DNA from 3 places in the Nitrosomonas sp. Is35 genome. Region 2 is predicted to be linked to each of the others. Evidence: riboswitches for the same ligand, from Rfam matches in the RefSeq annotation. Region 2 holds a riboswitch; each other region holds the start of a gene.
What was found. A riboswitch is a leader RNA that binds a small molecule or an ion and turns the genes downstream of it on or off. The one in region 2 is predicted to bind cyclic di-GMP.
Positions count from the first base shown of each region.

Region 1 (4,773 bases), 190 kb from region 2:
GCTTAAGCCCCATTGCAGTGAAGAGATCTATCACTTCAAATTTTTCAGGGTCTCTTTTTACACGTTTCAAATAAGCCTCCAATCAAAGTCATACTTGCGAGTAATTCTTAAGCCTGTGTATATCTACTATGCTTAAGAATATGTAACAGCTAGGTAGTGATTAGTTTGAATACAGCTGCATAGTGATGTAGATCTGATCTAACCTGCTTATAACAAGAAAATCGTTGCCAACCCTAGAAAAATAAAGAATCCGCCACTATCCGTCACAGCCGTGATCATCACGCTGGAGCCGATGGCCGGGTCGCGGCCGAATTTGCGTAGGGTTAGCGGGATTAGCACGCCGAGAAGCGCGGCGAGTAGCAGGTTCAGCACCAGCGCCAAGGTCATGACCAGGCCGAGTTCGGCGTTCTGGTAGATGGCGAAGGTGAACAGGCCGACGATGGTTCCCCACAGCAGGCCGTTGACGATACTGACGCCGACTTCCTTGGTGATCAATTTCCAGGCGCTGCTGGTGTTGATTTGATCGAGCGCCAGCGCGCGCACGATCATGGTGATGGTTTGATTGCCTGAGTTGCCGCCGATGCCGGCGATGATCGGCATCAGCGCGGCCAGCGCGACCAGTTTTTCGATGGAATCTTCAAACAGGCCGATGACGCGGGAGGCGATGAACGCGGTGACCAGATTGACGGCCAGCCACACCCAGCGGTTTTGCACGCTTTTTAACACCGGCGCGAAAAGATCCTCTTCTTCGCTCAAACCGGCCAGATTCAGCGCTTCGTTCTCGGCTTTGTCGCGGATGAAATCGATGACGGTGTTGACGGTGACGCGGCCCAGCAGTTTGTCGTTTTCATCCACCACGGAAGCGGAAACCAGGTCGTAGCGCTCGAACGCATTGGCCGCTTGCTGAGCGACATCGTCCGGTTGCAGTTTGATGATTTCGTTGGTCATGACATCGGCAACCAAGGTGTCCGGATCGCTGACGAGCAGGCGGTTGATCAGCAACACGCCTTTCAATTGTTCATTCCGGTCGACCACGAAGAGCTGGTCGGTATGATCGGGCATTTCGTCCAGCATGCGCAGGTAGCGCAACACCACCTCCATGCGGACATCTTCGCGGATCGTGATGACATCGAAATCCATCAAGGCGCCGACGGAATCTTCCGGGTACGACATGGCGGCGCGTAGTTGTTCGCGTTCTTCCACGGGGAGCGAGCGGAAAACGTCGTCCATGACTTCCTGCGGCAAATCGGGCGCAAGGTCGGCGATTTCGTCGGCATCGAGATATTCCGTCGCCGCGACCAGTTCCTGATTGTGCATGTCGGTAATCAGCGAGGCACGGACGGCATCGGAGGTTTCCAGCAGCACTTCCCCGTCCCGGTCGGTTTTGACCATGCTCCAGATCAGCAACCGGTCTTCCAGCGGCAGCGCTTCGAGGATCAGCGCGATGTCGGCGGGATGGAGCTGATCCAGGAAAGCTTGCAGCTCGGACAGATTTTGTTTCTGCACCGTCGATTCAGCCAGCGATTCATCCGGCGCATCCTGCAGATTCACCAGACCTTCGACCAGCTTGTATTTGCGTAACAGAAACGTGACCTGCTGCAGCGGCGTCGGTGAATTGTCCTGATCGTTGTTGTTGTCCGTTTCTGTCATAACAGGTTTGCGCTAGTGAGGCAGCTTTCTCGTTGGGAATAAATTCAGCCTGCTTATACGCTGAATAGTTTGCAATTTGATGACCGGGAAGTATAACCGTCCGTGCTATGTCAGCACCAACAAAATATTGGACGGCTAACCGGGGTCGTTCCACTTTTTTGTATTTTTACTATGCGGCGCTGACCGTTCTTGTCGCCAGCTGACAAGAAACGTCACCTACTCTTTGCTTGATTCCTGCGTGCCCATGATAAGAATACATTTAATGTATTTGTTAATTGTATTTTCATTAATTGTCGACCGGCAAATTCTTGATTGGCACAGTTCCTGCTTATAGATGGTTCGTAGTATGAAAAAGGCAAACCCTGCGAAAGCAGGGGACGCAAAGTCACTGATCTAACGGGCCAATGCCCCAGGATGGCAGGACTGCCAGATAGCTCTTGTCTTGATCACCGCAATGATTCGACAAGTATCGAACGAAGTAATGTTGATACAAGCATATCCACGCAGTTCCGTCCTTTTAACGTTAAGGAGGAACCCTAATATGAATTTCAATCATCAGAAACGACAAACTGCCAATCCGCTGGCAACGGATGACGCAACAGAGTTAATGAGAAACGCCGGAACAAGTTACATGACCAAGCTGAGTGCTGGTGTAGTGCTCATGATGCTGGTATTGGCGGCTGCTCCCGTCACCCATGCGGCCGGTCTGCTGTTTAAATCTAACTTTGGCGCGGGTATATCGCTTGGAGCACCCTATGGCTTTGCTACTAAAGGGGCTTATCAGGATATTATAGGTACAGATAAAGAAACTGGTTATAGCTGGCCGGTCTCTGCTCTAGGTGCAAATTTCTCGGGTGTGCAACTGATTACTGTCGATCCTATTACTTCTACGACGATCGGAGATTACATCAGTGGTGAAATCAGATCAGTAGCTGGGCCAAAAGGGGAAGCGGTTAATGAGCTTTTTCAACAAGTGAAAATAACCGGCGAGTTGGGACGAGCTGGTTCACAGGCGCCACTGCTGATTAGAAGACCATGGACGATAGGTGATGTGAATGATTTGTACATTACTTACTGGTTTAAGTATCAGGCTAATTTGGAAACGCAGCTGGATAATACGGTTTCGTCCGCGAATTGGCGGTCACAATTCACACTCAAAACTGGGGGATACAATAACACTGGAGAAGGTGATTATCGAATGAGTGTGACTGTGATGAAAGGAACTGATGACAAACTCTATTGGTTAACAAAGGGTGATAATTTGGGTGGCGTATTCCCCACCAGGGTCGACTACTGGAGTGAAGAAAATCATGTTGTGCCAGTGCCGATAGATAAATGGTTTAAATTTGAAGTTTACTGGCACCGGTCAAGTGGCACTGATGGACGCTTCTGGGCAGCGGTCGATGGCGAAGTGATAGCGGATTACCACGGGCCAAATATGGGTGATTACAATCTTCCTATAACCCGGATTTTTGTGAGCAATCCGTATAGTGGCGGTCATGTGTCAGTGGATAATCACATCACCGGATTGGAGATATGGAATGACTTCCCTTGTGGCGATGGAGTGTCTTGCTTCAGCGCGGATTCTGTTGCTCCGACTGTGCCCTCTTCACTTCTGGCGGCATTAAAATCGACTACAACCACGACGAAGGTAAAAGGTAAGACAAGAACTATTTCCTCTGCATCGGTTTCGCTATCCTGGAATGCATCCTCCGATAATATCGCTGTTGCGGGGTATTACATCTACAGGAATGGAACAAAAATTGCAGTTAGTACTTCAACGAGTTATTCAGATTCACTTGGAAATGCTACTGGGTCTATTTATAGTTACACAGTGAAGGCTTTCGATGCGATGGGTAATATATCGACAGCCAGCAATGTAGCTTCGATTGTTTATTAGAGATTTTGCATGGTGATTACGTTTGCCGATCAGGTGCGTAATCACCGTATTTCTTGGATTATTAGGTCTGCATGCTTGGTGAACTGAATCAAATTAATAATTTCAACTGTGCAATGACGGGTTTTGTCTGAGGCCTGATCCCGCGCCATATAAAGAAAGACTCGGCCGCTTGTTCAACCAACATACCAATTCCATCGGTTATCTGTTGCGCGCCATGTTGCAGGGCGAATTTGAGAAAAGGAGTTGGTTCATGCTGATACATCATGTCGTAGGCGAAAGTCGCCTTTGCAAATACATTAGCGGGTAATTCAGGCAGTGCATTGTGCAGGCTGGCGGAAGTAGCATTGATGATGATGTCAAAATGCTCATCGGCGAAAAACATAAAATCGCCTGCGGCAATGTTGCCATAAGTGTTGAACTGTTTCCGTAGCGCTGCTGCTTTTTCAGGGGTACGGTTAGCGATTGCCAGCAGCGAGGGCATATGCTGCAGCAACGGTAGGATGACGCCCTGTGCGGCACCACCCGCGCCCAGGAGCAGTATGCGTTTTCTCGCGATGGGAATTCCCAGATTGGATTCGATGTCGCGCACTAGCCCGATGCCATCGGTGTTGTCACCGAGAATTTCGCCGTTTTCAAATTTAAGTGTATTGACGGCCTGTGCGATGCTTGCTCGTTCGGTTAAACGGGTCGCCAGTTGATAGGCTTCCAGCTTAAATGGCACGGTGACATTCAATCCCTTTCCGCCTCGTTGGTGGAAGTCTTGCACGGTTGCCTGAAAACCATCCAGCGGTGCTAGCAAGGCCACATACTGCATGGCCTGGTTCGTTTGTTGTGCAAAGGCGGTATGGATCAACGGTGACTTGCTATGTGAGACAGGGTTGCCGATTACGGCATAAGAATCAAGCATGGCTGGTATCTCTGATTAAATTTCCTAAGACTCAACAATTATTGACTCAGTAACATATCGGAAGCTGCGAATACCCAGGTACGGGTGATGTGCAAAATATCCGTGTCCTGGCTTATATCCGGTGGAAAGGGCGCGAATCCATTTTGCCCGGCGAGTTTAACGATATTGACAGCCGCTTCGTCGAGGATTTTTTCTCCGGATGAGCGATTGATTTCAATCGATTCCAGACTGCCATCGGCGCGGATACCGACGGTCAGTTGCAGGTTGCCATAGAGCTTTTCTTTTCTGGCGGCTTCCGGGTAATTCAAATTACCGA
Region 1 is NZ_JAWJZH010000001.1:2,771,570-2,776,342, reverse strand. It holds gene R2083_RS12975 (hypothetical protein) at 1-70, opposite strand, end outside; gene mgtE (magnesium transporter) at 208-1,650, opposite strand; cyclic di-GMP riboswitch class I at 1,995-2,081, shown strand; gene R2083_RS12965 (hypothetical protein) at 2,192-3,550, shown strand; gene aroE (shikimate dehydrogenase) at 3,639-4,457, opposite strand; gene R2083_RS12955 (TonB family protein) at 4,496-4,773, opposite strand, start outside.
Region 1: it holds a riboswitch for cyclic di-GMP, as region 2 does, so the genes downstream of both, R2083_RS12965 (hypothetical protein) here and R2083_RS12170 (S8 family serine peptidase) in region 2, are expected to answer to the same signal.

Region 2 (4,773 bases):
TACGCCAATGTCGTCAAAGATGCCCAGTGGATGGGGTTGGTCACGCATCTATATTACGACCTGACCGAAAATGTATCGATCGGATTTCGTGGCGAGTGGTTTCGCGACAGAGACGGATTTCGCAATCCTTCGCCATTCCGGGTCGCGGCGGCAACCAATATCGTCAATGGCGTACCGGTAAGCTATGCGGGAAATATCAACAACGTTACGGTTGCACCTGCGGACTATTACGCGGCAACGGTGGGAATGAACTGGAAAGCGGCTAAGACGCTAAAACTTCGCTGGGATCATCTGAAGAAGCTCACCATCCGGCCGAATATCCGCTATGACAGTGTCGATGCCTATCGTACTGTTGCGTACAAACCGTTTGCTGGCCATAAGGATCAAATTTTGTTCTCACTGGATTTTGTGCTTCCCTTCTAAGAAACAGTTTTAAATCAGCGTTGTGACTGGAAATCGATGTTGCAGGTTTTTTGTTGCAGGTCTTAAAGACCAACCACCGAAAAATTCGGTGGTTGTTCGTTACTTACTCAAAGGCCTTTGTTCACAGAACTCTCTGGACTCTTTGAAGTGAGGTCACGATCTTGATTAGCTTTCGCTTTATTTATTACTTTGCCCTTTTGCTCTAACGCCATTTTTCTATGGAAATCAGCATGTATCTGAATTTCCCGCAAAGTCTTTTCGTATTCACGAACGTTTGCTTTTGCATGCGATTGAGCTTCTAGTCCTTGTCTACCAAAGTAATAAGGATGCGCTTCATACTCCTTGAGAACTTTTTTATTCTCCCGCAACCTTGCTTTGGTTTCTCTCCCTATATCCTCATAATACTTGACTAGAGCATCATGATCATTATTGGAAATTCCGACCGGCGCAGCGACGGAACTCATTTGTGCGCAAGCGGATAAGATGGAAATTGTTAAGAATAGTGAAAATAATTTCAGTGCTTTTTTGATGGATTTTTTCCAATCATATATCAATAATGTCATTTTAACTCCTCCAAGGTTCAGTGTAGGTTGGGAAAACTTTTGTGTATGACTGCAATGCCATTGCACTCGACATCATAGAAACCCTCCGCGCTCGGGCGTTTGTTGAAAAAATCACGACACTTGTGATCATATTTCTCTCCTCCATTAAATTTATTAATCAGAAAAAAACTATAGTTTCTTGGTAAGGAAAATAGTGCGTTTTACCAATCAAAGCCACAGTTCCCGTTGTAGTTATCATTAACCACAATCCATTCAAGGTCATGAAATATAAGACCTTTTTCAATGGATGATAAATTTTATCATAATCAAAAATGAAAGCCAACAAAATATCTGACTTTTTTACTCGGGAATAGTTCAGGAAGGAAAAACAGCATAAAAAACACTAAAATAACTCAACAAGTAAATGTTCTACATTTAGATAGGTCAGTGGTAATCTTGTTCAATGCCAATCCGATTGATTGAACGTTTGGATACCCAATAGAGAATCAAGATCGAGAATATTCAAGCCTTGGTTAAGCTAACAATCCATTCGAAACTTAAGTACTCAAAGGAGAAATGCATATGAACAATAATCCCGTAGGCTGGTTTGAAATTTACGTGCAGGATATGGAGCGCGCCAAGCGTTTTTATGAATCGGTGTTCCAAACAAAGCTGGAACAACTGGATAGTCCTGCGGGCATGCCGGTTGAGCTGTGGAGTTTTCCCATGCTGAAAGGTCAAATGGGCGCATCCGGCGCGCTGGTCAAAATGGCAGACGGGCCATCCGGCGGAAATGCTGTGCTGGTCTATTTTTCCTGTGCGGATTGTGCTGTTGAGGCTGCTCGTGCAGCCTCTGCGGGAGGGCATTTGATCCGTGAAAAAATGCCCATCGGCCCCTATGGCTTTATCGCTTTGATCCGGGACACCGAAGGCAACATGATCGGCTTGCATTCAATGCAATAACTTCCGTTTCTCTCAACCGCAATAAAAAAACCCCGCCACATGCAGCGGGGCATCAAACCGGATTAAATTGAATTATTTGTTATGTACCCCGGCGCAATTTAACCACCTTTATTCGCCCACCTTAGAAATACTCCCTAAAGTATTCTCTCTATAAACCGAAAACAGAAAACGAAATCTTGCAGAAGAATCATTAATTTTCTGCACGTCTCGAATCATTTGAAAAGGGCAAACCTCGCGAAAGCGGGGGGCGCAAAGTCTAGGTCTACAGGGCAAACGCCTTAGGATAGCATGACTGCCAGATTATATTGTTTGCTAAAACACAATATCAGATCTAGTCAAGAGTGGATAAGCATATAACACATGACTACATTTAGCAGCTTCTCTCCAAAGTCTTCCCTGATTTTTAGAGGAATAATCCATGGGAAGTAACAAACAATCCCTACAAACCATACCTTCATCACTACCTCACAGCCACCAATCACATTTTCTAAGTACCCATAGACCCAGCCTAACGAAACGCACAGTCACAGCTACTTCTCAGATTGGAATATTTCTTTTGACAGCATCATTATCTGTTACTTTAAATGCTTCACCACCAGAACAAGCAAATGATCACGCCATAGACAATCGCTCTAGCACTGCATCAGCCCAAAGTGTGCATTTTAAAAGCAACACTACAAAAGAATGGGCGAAAGGTCGGATTCTGGTAGTGCCACGTGCCGGTCTTCCTGCACAAGCTTTTGCAAATATTCTGAAAGATCATGAAGGCAAGGCCAGAAAAATTGGACAAAGCGAATTGTATATCGTTGATGTACCGGAATATTCTGAAGAAGGCATCGTTGCCACGCTTCAGCGCCATCCGCACCTTAAGTTTGCTGATCTTGATCACGCCGTTACCCCGGCTTTTGTTCCCAATGATCCAATGTATACCAATGCATGGCAGCACCCCATAATTGGGTCACCAGCTGCATGGGATATTACTCAAGGCAGCGGTATTACCATCGCAATCCTAGATACTGGGATTGATAACACACACCCTGATCTTGCCTCAAAACTAGTATCGGGCTGGAATTTTTATGATAACAACTCAAACTTCTCGGATGTGCTAGGCCATGGAACCGCTGTCGCTGGTACTGCTGCGGCAGCAACCAACAACAGCGTTGGTATAGCAGCAATCGCCGGTCAATCTATGATCATGCCCCTCAGAATAACTGACTTGAATGGCATAGGTTACTCTAGCACGATATCTCAAGCCCTGATCTATGCGGCGGATCACGGAGCACGTGTAGCTAATGCCAGTTTTGAAGGACTTTCTAGCAATCTATCCATTCGAAATGCAGCACAATATATGAAAGATAAAGGAGGTTTGGTAACGGTTAGCGCCGGAAATACCGGAACACTGGAAAGCTTCACGGTCACTACGAGCATGCTAGCAATAGCAGCCACTGATTTATACGATAATAAAGCAAATTTTTCGAGCTATGGTGATTACGTTTCACTAGCGGCGCCAGGGCAAAATTTCTATAGCACCCGGCTTGGCGGCGATTATATGCCGGTAGCCGGTACTTCTTTCTCAAGCCCATTAACTGCTGGCGTTATCGCACTCATGATGTCTGCCAATCCACAATTGGGCAGCGTTGACATCGAAAATCTGCTTTTCTCCACAGCCGTTGATCTCGGCGCAGCTGGTAAGGATGTCTATTTCGGTTATGGCCGAGTTAATGCCGCTGCTGCGGTACTGGCTGCAAAAAATGCAACGCCCAAAATCGACTCGACAGCTCCTGCAATCTTCATCATCGATCCACTCGGCGGTGCCACTGTTTCCGGGTTGATTCCTGTCGATGTCGATGCAACCGATAATACCGGCGTGGCGCGCGTAGAACTGTGGATCAACAATACTAATATAGCCACGGACACTTCATCCCCATTCGCGTTTAGTTGGGATACGGCAGGAGCACCGAATGGAACCGCAAAAGTTGAAGCGCGCGCCTATGACACAACCGGAAACTTGAGCACCACCAACATCTCGGTCAATGTTAGCAATTCGATCGTGACACCCAGTGTGGACACACAAGCTCCAGCAGTTACCATCGTAAACCCCGTTGCAGGCAGCGTCACCGGAACCGTCACCATCAGCACCAGTGCATCTGACAACAGTGGTCCGGCCGGCATTAAGCAATACATTTACATCGATGGCGTACAAGTTACCACAGGTACTGGAAGCACCTTATCGTATAGTTGGAGTACCCGCTCCAAGAAAGTGAAAGCGGGATCACACACCATCCAGGCAATCGCAAAAGATGCAGCTGGAAACTCTTCTTCGGCTTATGTAGCCGTGAACGTCAAATAGAAGCACGCAACGGATGAATTAATGATCCCCCATAATCATCTGGGGGGTCGTTTTTTAGCGCTAGTGTGTCTTCTTGGACCAAGGAAACCGGAAACCGCCTTTTCCACTTTCTTGTTTATCGCTTTCTTCCTTGGGTATCGCATCGGTATCCGATTTTGTAACCACGGATTCAGATTGTTCAACCCTTTTTTGCTGTACTGCCGGTTTATGAACATTGGGACTCAAACCCAATAATTGATTCAATTGCTGCGACAACTGATTTGCTGCATCGACACTAACCGCCATCCGGCAAGACATTTTTGCAGTAATCGTATCCGATATCTTTTCACCCGAAGCAATTTTTTGATTCAATAACTGCATGGTTTGCGGATCCATGAACCCAAAATCCACCATGACCACACCCTGCCCGTTCTGTACTGAAGCCAAATTGGCATAAATAGGTTGCGCTGTCTGCTCTCCTCCCTGCATAGCGACTTTTACTTGCAGCGCATGCCC
Region 2 is NZ_JAWJZH010000001.1:2,584,547-2,589,319, forward strand. It holds gene R2083_RS12155 (porin) at 1-423, shown strand, start outside; gene R2083_RS12160 (hypothetical protein) at 531-986, opposite strand; gene R2083_RS12165 (VOC family protein) at 1,548-1,928, shown strand; cyclic di-GMP riboswitch class I at 2,143-2,228, shown strand; gene R2083_RS12170 (S8 family serine peptidase) at 2,485-4,278, shown strand; gene R2083_RS12175 (hypothetical protein) at 4,339-4,773, opposite strand, start outside.

Region 3 (4,773 bases), 1.8 Mb from region 2:
CATGGCATAGTCTTCGATGGCTATTTGCCGTGCTTAAGGCTATTGACTAATGCTGAAGAAGAAACACTAAAACAATTGGATAGATAACTTATCAGCGCATATAAGAACAAGCTCTATTAATGCTCTTTCCGTCCATAAATATCTTCAAACCGGACAATATCGTCTTCCCCCAGATACGAACCGGATTGAATTTCAATCATTTCCAGCGGCACGCAACCGGGATTTTCTAAACGATGACTCGTACCCAATGGAATATAAGTCGACTCATTCTCCGAGACCAAATACACGTCTTTGTTTCGCGTAACCCGAGCCGTACCCCGCACCACAACCCAGTGTTCGGCGCGATGATGGTGCATTTGCAGAGATAGGGCCGCACCGGGTTTGACCACAATACGTTTCACTTGAAAACGTTCACCGACATCGATTCCGTCATACCAGCCCCATGGACGGAACACTTTACGATGCAATTTTCCTTCCGGGCGGCCTTGCTGTTTCAACATATCGACAACCAATTTCACGTCTTGTGTTTTGTCTTTATGCACAACCAATACAGCATCCGGAGTTTCAACAACGATCACATTTTCGATACCGACACAGGTAACCAAACGGCTTTCGGAAATGGCCAGGGTATTTTTGCAATCATTTAATAATACATCCCCCTTCGCTACGTTGCCCGCGTCATCTTTGGGAAGCACTTGCCACAATGAGCTCCACGCACCGATGTCAGACCATCCGGCTGTCAGCGGAATGACTACACCACCTGGCAAGTCACTTTCCTGCCGAGCAATTCTCTCCATGACTGCATAGTCGATCGAATCACTTGGGCATTGCTCAAAAGCTTGCTTATCGACACGGAGAAAATCACCATCTGCCGATCCCTGATCCCAAGCAGCTTGGCAAGCCGTTAAAATATCCGACCGGCATTTGCCAATGGCGGACAGCCATACCGAGGCCCGCATCATGAACAATCCGCTGTTCCAGAGATAATTACCCGCATCTAGATAAGTTTGCGCAGTCGGCAGATCCGGTTTTTCGACAAAACGCGCAATATGGTAAGCAGTTTTGCCCTGCTCGATTAACTCGCCCGATTGGATATAACCATACCCGGTTTCAGGAGCGTCAGGTGTTATCCCAAAAGTGACAATCCTGCCATCCATTGCTTGTGACATACCTGCTAAAACAGCAGCCTGAAATGATTCCACATCCATAATCACATGATCGGACGGCATGACCAATAAAATGGGATCATCCCCTTCCCGTAGGGTTGCGAGCGCAGCTAATGTTAATGCAGGAGCAGTATTGCGCCCGAAGGGTTCAAGCAGAATACTCCCTTTTCTATCCATGACTCGTAATTGCTCAGCAATGACGAAACGATATTCTTCATTGCACACAACCATCGGTACATTTAATTGCACGCCACTTAATCCATCCATACGCCGGACAGTGGCTTGCAGCAAAGAATCCTCGTTTATTAATGGCAATAACTGCTTGGGATATTTCTCACGTGACAGAGGCCAAAGGCGGGTGCCCGAGCCACCGGATAAGATGATAGGTGTTAATGTATTCATTCAAGGATAAAGATACCGAGCGTTTTCTAACTCACACTCATTTAACTTATTAATTTATAAAATTTTTTCTCTTGCAATATATCATATACTTATTTCTCGTGGATTATGCCATTAAGATTTCGATATAGGGACTTAATAACTGTTGTGATTCTACTGGATCCTTGGGTAATTTATTCGAGCACTGGAACCGAGATAAGAATTATATTAAACAAAAATTTGATTTGCTGATACTTGTTTTGAGCAGCAAATTGGAAGAATCCAGCAATTAACATCCTAAATGGCCTACTTTATACGATTTGTACTTTAATTATCGAATTGAAAAGACTATAAATGCAAACAGCTCGATTAATTTCCGCCAGAAATATATTCCGGCGGATTTGATCGCTGAAAAAAGATATTAAATAACACACTTATCTAAAATCAAGTAGCACTTACTGCTGAAATTAACTTAACACATGGTAAATCAATATCCCACTAATAAGTTACCAATGTTGCAGTGCTTGCCGCGGATAAATTTTCTGCAGCATCAAATGCTCTTACTGTATAACTGTAAAGAGCCCCTTTAGCACTACCCATAATAGTATCTCTAAAACTTGTCGCAGTAGTGGTTACACCGATATTAGTCCCATTTCTATATATTTTATATCCCGCAACAGCTACATTATCTGAGGACTTGCTCCAAGATAGTGCAACTCCGGAAGCAGTTCCATAATTGGATAGTTTTGATGCTAATGAAGCTGGCACTGTAGGAGCAACAGTATCAAAATTAAGGCAAGACACTCCGTCACCGCACGGAAAACCATTCCATATCTCCAATCCTGTTATGTGATTGTCTACTGACACATGACCGCCACTATACGGATTGCTCACAAAAATCCGGGTTATAGGAAGATTATAATCACCCATATTTGGGCCGTGGTAATCCGCTATCACTTCACCATCGACGGCTGCCCAGAAGCGTCCATCAGTGCCACTTGACCGGTGCCAGTAAACCTCAAATTTAAACCATTTATCTATCGGCACTGGAACAATATGATTATCTTCACGCCAGTAATCGACCCTGGTGGGGAATACGCCGCCCACATTATCACCCTTTGTCATCCAGTAGAGCTTGCCATCAGCTCCTTTCATTACAGTCACGCTCATCCGATAATCACCCTCTCCTGTGTTATTGTACCCCCCTGTCTTGAGTGAGAATTGTGTCCGCCAATTCGCAGATGAAACTGTATTGTCCAGTTGTGTCTCCAGATCAGCTTGATATTTAAACCAGTAAGTAATATACAAGTCTTTAACATCACCAATCGTCCATGGTCTTTGAATCAACAACGGCGCCTGTGAACCAGCTCGTCCCAATTCACCGGTTATTTTCACTTGTTGAAAAAGTTCATTAACCGCCCCACCTTTTGGTCCTGTTACCGATCGAATTTGACTGCTAATGTAATTTCCGATCGTTGAAGACGTAATAGGATCGACAGTAATCAGTTGCACACCTGAGAAATTTGAGCCCAAAGCAGAAACCGGCCACATATATCCGGTTTCTTTATCGGTGCCATTGATCATCTGATATGCTCCGTGAGCTGAGAAGTTATATGGCGCTCCGAGAGAAACACCAGAACCTAAATTAGATTTAAAAAGCAGAGAAGCTGCATAAGCTGCCGGGGTCACAAAGCTCAATGCAGTCAGTAGCAATAGCATAATAATAAATACCATGTTAACGCCACGCCGTGCAAAGCAATTAGCATTAGCTCTCTCTACATGTAACTGCCTTATAACTAAAGCCAAAAAACTGCTGGCTTGTAATGCTTGATTATTAGTGCTCATATAATGTTCCTCCTTAGAGTTAAAGGATGGAACTGCATGGATACGCTTCAAAGTTATTTCGTTCGGTAATCATCAATATAACGTGGTAAATAAGCGAGTAACGTACCTGGCAGTCCTGCCATCCTGGGGCATTTGCCCTTTAGATCAGTGACTTTGCGTCCCCTGCTTTCGCAGAGTTTGCCTTTTTCATGTTGCGATACTAATTCAGCATAAACCGTGCCAATAGTAATCGCTGAATTGACACGCAAAAACCACCACAGATAATCAGTCAGTCCTGAATAAATCATAACGATATGATTTAAATTTGAATATCGCTCGCATGTAATGGTTTTGTTTGCAAGAAATCAATAAAATACCGGTAATTTCTTACAAATTTCTGAGGATGTATAGCACCAAAACGAGCTATAGTCGTAAGCTCGTAACCTCCCGCAAGCTCCCGTAAGCTCCCGTAAGCTCCCCCATCAAGTAGACAAAGTCCGATAGAGATTCGGAACCCGGGTTAACCGTGGCATGAACTGCACCGGCGGGGTGTCGCCCAATGCTTCATTGCGGACGGTTTTCGTTATAATTAATGCCACTGGTCAGTGATGGTTTGAACCTGCTCGAGATAGGCAAAAAGAGCGCATCAAGTACCTTAGCCCGGTCAATCCGTTAAAGCGTCCGATAAAGGCATTCTGGCTTGCACCAACTGCTTGGTTACTTCGCACCTGATCGCTGCATTCTCCAGCGCCAAACTGCATACATGCGTTTGAGCTTGGCATTCTCAGCCTCCATCCACGTAATCGCTGTAGCTCGCCGACACCTGTACGCCTGAGTACTTGCCCTTCCACTGGCAGTACGTGGCGTAACTAACACCGTGCTTGCAACACGACTCAACCACCGGTATACCAGCTGTGCCTTCTTTCAGTACCGCAACGATCTGACATCCTGTAAATCTCGGTTATCAGAAGGTTTCGAAATTCTACTGAACTTTTTCTACACACAGAGGGAATTTACGGTTGTGTAAGCTCAAAAAGATTGACTAAATTGAGCGCCTATAATCAATATCATACGACTAATCGAGAACCCATTGACATATCGTGTCATTAGTTAACAAATAATGTCACTGTAGTGGCTTCGAGAATCAGACTCAAACTTGGGAAAAGTTATTGTTCCGAATTTTCCATTAGGTAATTTTGCTAATGTAAGCTGTAAGAAAACCTGAACAATTCATAGATTCAAGGTTTAGAGGTGGAGTTGCTCCATCCCAGCATGCCGTGGGACTAAACAGCTAGATCTGTGAGAAAAAATAAAAATCTACCTGTCATTTGATTTTCTTTCAAAATTGTTTAGCGATAAGTTGACCCAGTCAAGCTAGGGTCTGTTAACACAATCTGATTGCTTC
Region 3 is NZ_JAWJZH010000001.1:831,425-836,197, reverse strand. It holds gene R2083_RS03735 (aminotransferase class I/II-fold pyridoxal phosphate-dependent enzyme) at 1-87, shown strand, start outside; gene R2083_RS03730 (mannose-1-phosphate guanylyltransferase/mannose-6-phosphate isomerase) at 117-1,568, opposite strand; gene R2083_RS03725 (hypothetical protein) at 2,043-3,389, opposite strand; cyclic di-GMP riboswitch class I at 3,495-3,581, opposite strand; partial or broken gene R2083_RS15380 (transposase) at 4,153-4,314, opposite strand; one part of gene R2083_RS03720 (IS5 family transposase) at 4,753-4,773, opposite strand, start outside.
Region 3: it holds a riboswitch for cyclic di-GMP, as region 2 does, so the genes downstream of both, R2083_RS03725 (hypothetical protein) here and R2083_RS12170 (S8 family serine peptidase) in region 2, are expected to answer to the same signal.